DNA from 2 places in the Streptomyces luteireticuli genome. Region 2 is predicted to be linked to the other one. Evidence: riboswitches for the same ligand, from Rfam matches in the RefSeq annotation. Region 2 holds a riboswitch; the other holds the start of a gene.
The links. A riboswitch is a leader RNA that binds a small molecule or an ion and turns the genes downstream of it on or off. The one in region 2 is predicted to bind cyclic di-AMP.

Region 1 (5,322 bases), 470 kb from region 2:
CAGGCGCTCGCCGACCAGCGGCTGTCGAAGAACCCCGTGCACCACTCCGAGTCCGCCCACGGCAAGGGCAAGGTAGGCATTCCGGGCGAGCGGAGCGCCAACCTGATGACGCATCTGCTCAACATCGACCCGCCGGACCACACCCGCCTGCGCCGCCTGGTCTCCAAGGCGTTCACCCCCCGCCGGGTCGCGGAGTTCGCGCCGCGGGTCCAGGAGCTGACCGACCGGCTCATCGACGGCTTCGCGGGCCGGGGCGAGGCGGACCTCATCCACGAGTTCGCCTTCCCGCTGCCCATCTACGCCATCTGCGACCTGCTCGGGGTCCCGCCGGAGGACCAGGACGACTTCCGGGACTGGGCGGGGATGATGATCCGGCACGGCGGCGGGCCGCGCGGCGGGGTGGCCCGCTCGGTGAAGCGGATGCGGACGTACCTGGCGGAGCTGATCCACCGCAAGCGCGAGGATCTCGGGGACGACCTCATCTCCGGGCTGATCAGGGCCAGCGACCACGGCGAGCACCTCACCGAGAACGAGGCGGCCGCGATGGCCTTCATCCTCCTCTTCGCCGGGTTCGAGACGACCGTCAACCTCATCGGCAACGGCACGTACGCCCTGCTGCGCAACCCCGGGCAGCGCGCGCGGCTCCAGGACGCCCTGGCCGAGGGGGACGAGGAACTGCTCGCCACCGGGGTGGAGGAACTGCTGCGCTACGACGGCCCGGTGGAGCTGGCGACCTGGCGGTTCGCCACGCGGGACCTGACGATCGGCGGGCAGCGCATCGCCGAGGGGGACCCCGTGCTCGTCGTTCTGGCGGCCGCCGACCGCGACCCGGAGCGGTTCGCCGACCCCGACACGCTCGACCTGGCCCGCAGTGACAATCAGCACCTCGGATACGGGCACGGCATCCATTACTGCCTCGGTGCGCCGCTGGCGCGGCTGGAGGGCCGGGCGGCACTCGCGACGCTGCTGCGCCGCCTTCCCGACCTGCGGCTTTCCGTGGATCCCGAGGAACTGCGGTGGCGTGGCGGGCTCATCATGCGGGGCCTGCGCACCCTGCCCGTCTCCTTCTCCCCGGAGCCCGGGCACACGGGCACATGACTATAGGTCAACTCTCTTTGACCGTCACCCGACCGCACTCGCGCCTGCTTGTGACCGCTGGGGGCCGTCGCTATGTTCGACGGTCATATTCAGCCGCCACATGAGAGGTGACCGCATGCTCTCCGGGAAAGGTCGACATCGACGCCCCCGTCAGATTCCCGCCGCCGTGCTCGCGGCGGGCGTGACGGGCGCGGGAATCGCCATGCCGCTGCTCGGGGCCACCACCGCCGACGCGGCGGACGCCCCCACCTGGGACCGCGTCGCCCAGTGCGAGAGCGGCGGGCTGTGGAGCGCCGACACCGGCAACGGGTATCTGGGCGGGCTCCAGATGACGCAGGACATGTGGGAGGAGAGCGGCGGCCGGGAGTTCGCGCCGCGGCCCGACCAGGCCAGCCGTGCCCAGCAGATCGCCGTCGCCGAGCGGATCCTCAAGCAGCAGGGCCCGTACGCCTGGCCCGCCTGTGCCGTGAAGTCGGACCTGGCCAAGGAGGGCCCGGCGCCGGACGTGGACCCGGGGCGGGCCGACGCCTCCACCCCGGCGCCGGAGCACAGGCCGCCGTCCGGGGCGCGGGAGCACGACCGGTCGCCGGGGAAGTCCGGGACCGTGGGCACTCCGTCGGACACCCCGTCGGACACCCCGTCCGGAAGCGGAAGTTCCGGCGAGGACGCCAAGGGCAAGCACCGCAAGCCGGCCGAGGGCACCCGGGACACCGAGGACGCCGCGGAGGGCACGACGGACGCGAAGGCGCCCGGGAAGGGCTCCGGCAGGTCCACGGCCCCGGAGGCGCCGAAGTCCGGCCCCGCGCCCTCCCGCTCCGCCGACCGGCCCGACGGACCGTCCCGCGCGCCGCACTCGCCGGCGCCCGGCAGCACGTCCGGCGCGAGCGGCGACCAGGGCGCGGACCGTGGTGCGGAAGCGGACACGGCCACCGGCGCGGACGCCGGAGCGGGTACCGGCAAGCACCGCGCGCAGCAGCCGCGTTCGGGCGCGGAGCGCTCCTCGCGCGGTGGTGCGGAAGCACATGGACAAGGGTCGCGTGCCGAGGACTACACCGTGCGCCCCGGTGACAACCTGTCAGCCATCGCGCAGGAGCACTCCGTGCCCGGCGGTTGGCACCGGATCTACCACGACAACAAAAAGGTCGTCGGTTCCGATCCGGATCTCATTCACCCAGGCCAGCAGCTCGAACTGAAGAAGTAGGAGGGCAGTTCGGGTCGAATGTCCGTTCCGAGCGAAAGTGAGACATGGGTCTCGTTGACAGCGTCTCGGATACGGCCCGTCAGGAGCCGGGGAAGCGGCTCTCACCTGCGGAAACACCGAGTTTCTCAGGGGGTTGGATCCAGCCGGTGGCCGAAAAGGGGGGTTTGAACCCGTAGGCCGCCTGTGCTTAACGTCGTCACCGCTCGCCACCGCGAGCACCACGGTCGTCACGCCGAATCCTGCCGGCGGCCGGGGGAGTCGTCGCGCAAGCGCCGTAGGCAGGAGCGGGGGAACCAAGGTAAGTCGCCGCGACGGTCCGCCGGTCAGTGACCGGGGTGCCGCAGCGGCTAGGGGTGAAGCCTGGTGCGCGCAAGCCACCGGGCCGGGCAACTCACGTCCGAACCCGACAGCTCACCTCGTAGGCGCCGGTGAGGAAACCGAGTCATGTCCAAGGGCAAGCACCGTCGTCCGAACAAGGCCGTCCGCATCGCCACGCTCGCGGGTGTCACCGGCGCCGCAGTCGCCGCCCCGCTGATGGCCGCGACCTCCGCCCACGCCGCCTCCGTCGACACCTGGGAGCGCGTCGCCCAGTGCGAGTCCAGCGGCAACTGGTCGATCAACACCGGCAACGGCTACTACGGCGGCCTGCAGTTCTCGCAGTCCTCCTGGGCCGCCGCGGGCGGTACCGCCTACGCCCCGCGCGCCGACCTCGCCACCAAGGGCCAGCAGATCGCCGTCGCCGAGAAGCTCCTCGCCATGCAGGGCCCCGGTGCCTGGGGCTGCGCCAGCGCCGGTCCGCTGTCCTCCGGCGGCGCCAAGGCCGACGTGGACACCTCCGGTTCGTCCACCAAGACCCAGAAGTCGACCGGCGAGCGCAGCGTCTCCACCAAGACGCACGCCGACCGCAGCGAGCGCCAGTCCGCGCCGAAGCACGCCGCTCCGCAGCAGAGCGACGAGGAGGCCCCGGCCGCCAAGCCGGCCGCCCCCCGCCACGCCGCCCCGAAGACGGTCAAGATGGGCGACGGCGAGTACCAGGTCAAGGAGGGCGACACCCTCGCCAAGATCGCCGAGGCCAAGAAGGTCAAGGGCGGCTGGGAGAAGCTCTACGACCGCAACAAGGACATCGTCGAGAGCGCCGACCTCATCTTCCCCGGCCAGAAGCTGCACCTCAGCTGACGCAGCCTTCCCTGGCGAACCGCCCCGCTCCGATGCGCCCGCTCCCCCCGAGCCGCATCGGAGCGGGGCTCCGCCGTTCCCGCGGGAGAATCACCGGGCGGTTCCCCCAGTGGTTCCCCGAGCCGTTCACCGCTGGGCGAACATCCAGCCCATTCATCCCGTGATCTCGGCGTTTGTGCCATTTTTCCGGCCGGGCGGCGGTCCGAGGGCGGGCGGACCCTCCGGGGCCCGTTAGGCTCGTGCTGCAGAACTTCAGACACACACGAAGGAGACCCTCGTGCCGTCCATCGACGTCGTCGTAGCTCGCGAGATCCTCGACTCGCGAGGCAACCCCACGGTCGAGGTCGAGGTCGGCCTCGACGACGGCTCCACCGGCCGTGCCGCCGTGCCGTCCGGCGCCTCCACCGGCGCCTTCGAGGCCATCGAGCTCCGTGACGGGGACAAGAACCGTTACCTGGGCAAGGGCGTCGAGAAGGCCGTGCTGGCCGTCATCGAGCAGATCGGCCCGGAGCTCGTCGGCTACGACGCCACCGAGCAGCGCCTGATCGACCAGGCGATGTTCGACCTGGACGCCACCGACAACAAGGGCTCGCTGGGCGCCAACGCCATCCTGGGCGTCTCCCTGGCCGTCGCGCACGCCGCCTCCGAGGCGTCCGACCTGCCGCTCTTCCGCTACCTCGGCGGCCCGAACGCGCACCTGCTGCCCGTTCCGATGATGAACATCCTCAACGGCGGCTCGCACGCCGACTCCAACGTGGACATCCAGGAGTTCATGATCGCGCCGATCGGCGCCGAGTCGTTCTCCGAGGCGCTGCGCTGGGGCACCGAGGTCTACCACACCCTCAAGGCCGTGCTGAAGGCCAAGGGCCTGTCCACCGGTCTGGGCGACGAGGGCGGCTTCGCCCCGAACCTCGGCTCCAACCGCGAGGCCCTCGACCTCATCCTCGAGGCCATCAAGCAGGCCGGCTACACCCCCGGCCAGGACATCGCGCTGGCGCTGGACGTCGCCGCCTCCGAGTTCTACAAGGACGGCGTCTACACCTTCGAGGGCCAGGACCGCACCGCGGCCGAGATGACCGACTACTACGCCGAGCTCGTCGCCGCGTACCCGCTGGTCTCCATCGAGGACCCGCTGTTCGAGGACGACTGGGACGGCTGGAAGACCATCACCGAGCGCCTCGGCGACCAGGTCCAGCTCGTCGGCGACGACCTGTTCGTCACCAACCCCGAGCGCCTCGGCCGCGGCATCGAGGAGGGCGCCGCCAACGCCCTGCTGGTCAAGGTCAACCAGATCGGCTCGCTGACCGAGACCCTCGACGCCGTCGAGCTGGCCCAGCGCAACGGCTTCAAGTGCATGATGTCCCACCGCTCCGGCGAGACCGAGGACGTCACCATCGCCGACCTGGCCGTCGCCACCAACTGCGGCCAGATCAAGACCGGCGCCCCGGCCCGCTCCGAGCGCGTGGCCAAGTACAACCAGCTGCTGCGCATCGAGGAGATCCTCGACGACGCCGCGGTGTACGCGGGCCGTTCCGCCTTCCCGCGCTTCAAGGGCTGATCCCCTCCAGGGCCGACGCCCGGGGCTGACAAAGCCTCAAGCCTCACCACGTCCCCGGCCACGGTCCCGTACCGTGGCCGGGGACGGTTTGGCTTCGGTGCAGTGACCAGCGGGGAGGCGACGTGGCGGCGGAACGGTTTTCCACCGCGACCAGGCTCAAGGCGATCGGCACGGCGCTCGTCCAGGGGCCGGACGCCCGGGGCCGGCGCACGCGGCCGCCCCGCCGGAGCCGGCTCACCGGCCGTGCGGCGCTGCTGGCGCTGGTCGTCTGCTCCCTGGTCGTCGCCCT
Region 2 (5,322 bases):
GACATGGGCTTCCTGCCGCAGGTCACGCGGCTGCTGGAGCAGGTCGCCCCGGGCGGTCAGCGGATGCTCTTCTCGGCCACGCTGGACCGCAACGTCGACCGGCTCGTCCGCCGCTTCCTCAGCGACCCGGTCACCCACTCCGTGGACCCGTCCGCCGGGGCCGTCGTGACCATGGACCACCACCTGCTCCACGTCGCGGACGAGACCGTGAAGAAGAGCACGGTCACCCGGATCGCCGCCCGCGAGGGGCGCGTGATCATGTTCGTCGACACCAAGCGCGGTGCCGACCGGCTGGCCAAGCGGCTGCTCTCGGAGGGCGTCCGGGCCGCGGCGCTGCACGGCGGCAAGAGCCAGCCGCAGCGCAACCGCACGCTGGAGCAGTTCCGCACGGACCAGGTCACCGCGCTGATCGCGACCAACGTCGCGGCCCGCGGCATCCACATCGACGGCCTCGACCTGGTCGTCAACATCGATCCGCCTGTGGACCACAAGGACTATCTCCACCGCGGCGGCCGCACGGCCCGCGCCGGCGAGTCGGGCACGGTGGTCACCCTCGTCCTGCCCGAGCAGCGCCGGGAGATGACCCGGATGATGTCCACGGCGAAGATCAGCCCCCAGGTGACCCGGGTCGCCCCCGGGGACGCGGAACTCTCCCGCATCACGGGCGCCCGCGAGCCGAGCGGCGTCCCGGTGACGATCCCGGTCCCGGTCCAGCCGCAGGCGGCCCCGAAGGCTTCGGGCGCCACCCGCCCGAAGGGCACGTCGGGCCGTCCGGGCCGGGGGAGCCGGGGGCGGGGCCGGGGGGCCGGTGCCGCCCAGAACGAGGTGAACGGGCAGCCGGGGCAGCGTCGGCAGGGTGCTGCGCGGGGTTCCGGCCAGGGCTCCGGCCTGAACTCGGGCGCCGGCCGGGGCGCGGGCCAGGGGTCCGGCCAGGGCCTGGGCCAGGGTTCCGGGCAGGGGACGCGGTCGTCGCGTCGGCGTCCGCGCCGTGGTCCGGGTGCGGGTTCGGGCTCGGGCGCCGGATCGGCGGCGTAGGCCCGGCGGGTACGGGTCTGAGGGAGGGCGGGTGCGTCGGGGAAGAGTTTGCCCCGGACCCGCCCTTTCGCCGTTTCCCGCAGGGGCTGCGTCCCTGCGCCACCCCACAGGGGGCTTCGCCCCCTGGCCCCCGAAGCGCCCTTCGGGCGCTGTCCTCAAACGCCGGACAGGCTGAATTTCGCGCCCGGGCGCACCAACCAGCCCGTCCGGCGCTTGAGGACAATGCGGCGCAGCCGTATTGCGGGGCCGAGGGGGCGCAGCCCCGGAAGAAACGGTGAAAGGGCGGGCCAGGGGCAACCCCCCCACACGGCCCACCCCCACTGGCCCCCGCCCCCCGGCACCGCAATCGTGGGGAAGGGGAAGCGAAAGCCACACCACCCCGGGCAGGAGAACACGGTGGGGAAGCGAGAGGAAGAGGCCACCTCCGACCCAAGGATCCCCGCCCGCCCCAACTACCTCTGGCGAGCCGCCAGCTGGCTTCCCGCCCTGCTCCTCGTCGCCGGTGAGGTCTTCGCCGCCCTCACCCCCTCCCACTACAACTCCGCCCCCTTCTTCACCGCGGCCCCCCTCGTGGCCGCCTCCCTCCTCTCCGCCCGCGCCACCGCCGTCGTCGCGCTGATCGCCGTCCTCGCGTCCGTCGACATCACCGTCCACCGCGGTTCCCCGAGCACCGGCGAGTCCGTCACCGAGAACGTGACGGTCCTGACCGTCTCCCTCCTCGCCCTCGGCATCAACCGCGTCGTACGCCGCAGCGACAGCCGGCTCAGGTCCGCCCGCGGCATCGCCGAGGCCGCGCAGCGCGCCGTGCTGCCCGTACCCCCCGCCCGCATCGGCGGCCTGCGCATCGCGGCCCGCTACATCGCGGCCCAGGCCGACGCCGGGATCGGCGGGGACCTGTACGCGGTGCAGGACACCCCGTACGGCATCCGTCTGATCGTCGGCGACGTCCGCGGCAAGGGCCTCGGCGCCGTCGAGGCCGTGGCCGTCGTGATCGGCGCGTTCCGCGAGGCGGCGGAGCAGGAGCGCACCCTGGACGGCGTCGCGTACCGGCTGGAGAGCGCCCTCCGCCGGGAGGGCGACCGGCGGGCGAACATCGACCAGTTCGAGGGGTTCACCACCGCCGTCCTCGCGGAGGTCCCGCAGGACGGCACCCGCCGCCTGCGCCTGGTGAACCGCGGCCACCCGCCCCCGCTGCTGCTGTACCCGGACGGCGCGGTCGGCGAGACCCATCCGCGCACGCCGGCCCTGCCTCTGGGCATGGGGGACCTGGGGCAGGGCGCGGGGGAGGGGGAGTGGCCGGACCGGGTCGAGGAGTGGGACTTCCCGGTGGGGACCACGCTGCTGCTGTTCACCGACGGGGTGACCGAGGCGCGGGACGCGGCCGGGGTCTTCTACGACCCGAGGGAGCGACTGGCCGGACGGCAGCCCAGGAGCCCCGACGGCCTGCTGGACTTCCTCGCGGCGGACGTGGCCCGGCACGCGGGCGGTCACACGGACGACGACATGGCCCTGCTGGCCGTCCACCGCGCCGACGGCCACGGCCGTGACCACCTGAGGGCGCACTCGGGGCGCACCCCGGGCACGCTGCATCACGGATGACGCACCGTCAGTGCGGAGGTGCTCCCCCGTTTTGCCAAGCGCCCCGTGGATTCACGCTTTCGGCTTGGAAACCACCAGTCCTGTCTATTAACGTTCGATAACGCAACGCGGTCCTCACACCGTCGCAAGAGGCGGCACCGCGCGCCTTCGCCGAATCCCGTGGGCACGAGAGGGAACCGGGGAACCACCAACCCGTGGGGTGCATCGGGCAGTTCCCCTGCCCGTAGGAGACCTTCCTGCTCCGAACCCTCCCCCAGTGCCTGAACGGCCTGGGGGGACCCCCACCGCTAACCCGGCAGGCGAGAGGAAGGAAAGGTGAACGCCCCCGTGGCGTCCAACAGCCCCACAGGCGAGGACAGTTCGCACAGCTCCTGGCCGGGCCCGGACCGGTCCGGCGAGACAACGCCCGACGTTCCGGCCCCCTTTGCGGAGAGCGACGCTCCGGCCCGTGGCCGGCACCGGGTGCCCAAGCAGCGGGGCGGCACGATGGCGCGCGGCGGCGCGGCCCTCGGCGTCGGCGTGATCGCCGCGGTCGGCGCGGGCACCGGCGTCGCGAGCGCCCAGGAGCGCCCGGCCCCCATATCCGTGCCGGACGTGGAACCGACGGCGGGGACGGGCCCGTACGCCTCCGACGATTCCTCCAGCGACTCCTCCGGCGGCGAGGGCACCTCCGCCGCGGAAGCCGCGGCCGAGGCGCCCGCCCCCGCGGCCCCCGCCCCCGCGCAGGGCGCGTCCGACGCCGGCGAGGCGCTGCGCGCCCGCATCCTCCAGCAGGCCGACCCCGGTCACCACCCCGCGGACGCCGCGCGCACAGCCGCGCAGGAGCGGGCGGCCGCGGACGCGCAGCGGATGGCGGCGGCGCAGGCCAGAGCGGCGGCCGCGACCCACACGGACAGCACCGCGGCCCAGCAGGCCCGGAGCGCCGCCCAGGCCGCCGCGGCCCACGGCGCCGCCGCCCAGCAGGCCGCCGCCAAGGCCGCGGGCAAGGCCCAGGCCGAGGCCCGGCGGGCCGCCGAGCGGATCGACCGCGCGAAGCACCGCTACGTCCTGCCCGTCTCCTCCTACCGGATCACCGCCCGTTTCGGGTCGCACGGCGGCATGTGGTCCCACCGCCACACCGGCACCGACTTCGCCGCGCCGACGGGCAGCCCCGTCAAGGCGGTCGGCGGCGGCAGGATCACCCACGCCGGCTGGGCCGGCTCGTACGGCTACCGCATCGTGCTGCGCCTGGACGACGGTACGGAGCTGTGGTTCTGCCATCTGTCGTCGATGGTCCGCACCCACGGCAAGGTCGCTCCCGGCCAGGTCATCGGCCGGGTCGGGGCGACCGGCAACGTCACCGGACCGCACCTGCACCTGGAGGTCCGGCCGCACGGCGGGGGCCCGGTCGACCCGCTGCACTGGCTGCGCTCCAAGGGCCTGCATCCGTAAGAGGTCCTGTCATCTGTAAGGGGTGAGCTGCGCGCCGGGGGCTTGCGCATACCCCCGCGCGCCGCTGTTCCTCCCCTGCCCACCCGCCGTGCCCCGATGCGGAAATTTGCCGCGAATGTTCCGAGGGCGACAGGGAACTCAGATGATGTGACGCCCGCGACCATCAGCACTTCCGTGCCCTCACGCCTGGACCGGCTGCCCTGGTCCCGGTGGCACTGGACCGTGGTGGTCGGCCTGGGCACGGTCTGGATCCTCGACGGCCTGGAGGTCACGGTCGTCGGCAACATCGCGGGACGCCTCTCGGAGCAGGGCAGCGGCCTGCCCATCACCGGCTCCCAGGTGACCGGCGTGGCAGCGGCGCTCTACGTCTCCGGCGCCTGTGTCGGCGCCCTGTTCTTCGGCCGGCTCACCGACCGCTTCGGCCGAAAACGGCTCTTCATGGTGACCCTCGCCGTCTATCTGGCGGCGACCGCGCTGACCGCGCTCTCGTACTCGTCCTGGTGGTTCTTCGTCTTCCGCTTCATCACCGGATTCGGCATCGGCGGGGAGTACGCGGCCATCAACTCCGCGGTGGACGAGCTGATTCCGGCCCGCTACCGCGGCCGCGTCGACCTCGTCATCAACGGCAGCTTCTGGCTCGGTGCCATCGCCGGTTCCCTCCTCTCGATACTCCTGCTGGACACCCGCTTCTTCCCGAAGGACGTCGGCTGGCGGCTGACGTTCGGGCTCGGCGTCGTCCTCGGCTTCGTCATCCTGCTCGTCCGCCGGCACGTCCCGGAGAGCCCGCGGTGGCTCTTCATCCACAGCCGGGCGGAGGAGGCCGAGGTGCTGGTCGACGCGATCGAGCGGCGCATCGAGGAGGAGCGGGGCGCCCCGCTGGAGCCGGCCGTCGGCACCATCACGATCCGCCAGCGCAAACGCACCGGCTTCCGCGACATCGCCCGCACGGTCTTCACCGACTACCGGCGGCGCGCCGTGCTGGGCCTCGCCCTCTTCATCGGCCAGGCGTTCCTCTACAACGCCATCACCTTCGGGTTCGGGGAGATCCTCACCAAGTTCTTCGGCGTCTCCACCTCCCGCACCGGCTATTTCTTCGCCGTGATAGCGCTGGGCAACTTCCTGGGCCCGCTCTTCCTGGGCAAGCTCTTCGACACCGCCGGCCGACGCATCATGATCTCCTCCACCTTCCTGGTCTCCGGAGCCCTCCTCTTCGTCACCGCCTGGCTCTTCGGCTCCGGCGTCCTGAGCGCGGTCACC

Region 1: linked by a shared signal. The riboswitch ahead of AB8735_RS16365 (transglycosylase family protein) and the one ahead of AB8735_RS18505 (M23 family metallopeptidase) in region 2 are both predicted to bind cyclic di-AMP.

The regions. Positions count from the first base shown of each region.
Region 1 is NZ_CP167927.1:3,717,310-3,722,631, reverse strand. Features, by position in the region: gene AB8735_RS16375 (cytochrome P450) at 1-1,098, shown strand, start outside; gene AB8735_RS16370 (transglycosylase family protein) at 1,214-2,299, shown strand; cyclic di-AMP (ydaO/yuaA leader) riboswitch at 2,560-2,739, shown strand; gene AB8735_RS16365 (transglycosylase family protein) at 2,744-3,475, shown strand; gene eno (phosphopyruvate hydratase) at 3,753-5,033, shown strand; gene AB8735_RS16355 (septum formation initiator family protein) at 5,156-5,322, shown strand, end outside.
Region 2 is NZ_CP167927.1:4,184,929-4,190,250, reverse strand. Features, by position in the region: gene AB8735_RS18515 (DEAD/DEAH box helicase) at 1-1,035, shown strand, start outside; gene AB8735_RS18510 (PP2C family protein-serine/threonine phosphatase) at 1,432-2,634, shown strand; cyclic di-AMP (ydaO/yuaA leader) riboswitch at 2,773-2,951, shown strand; gene AB8735_RS18505 (M23 family metallopeptidase) at 2,950-4,065, shown strand; gene AB8735_RS18500 (MFS transporter) at 4,162-5,322, shown strand, end outside.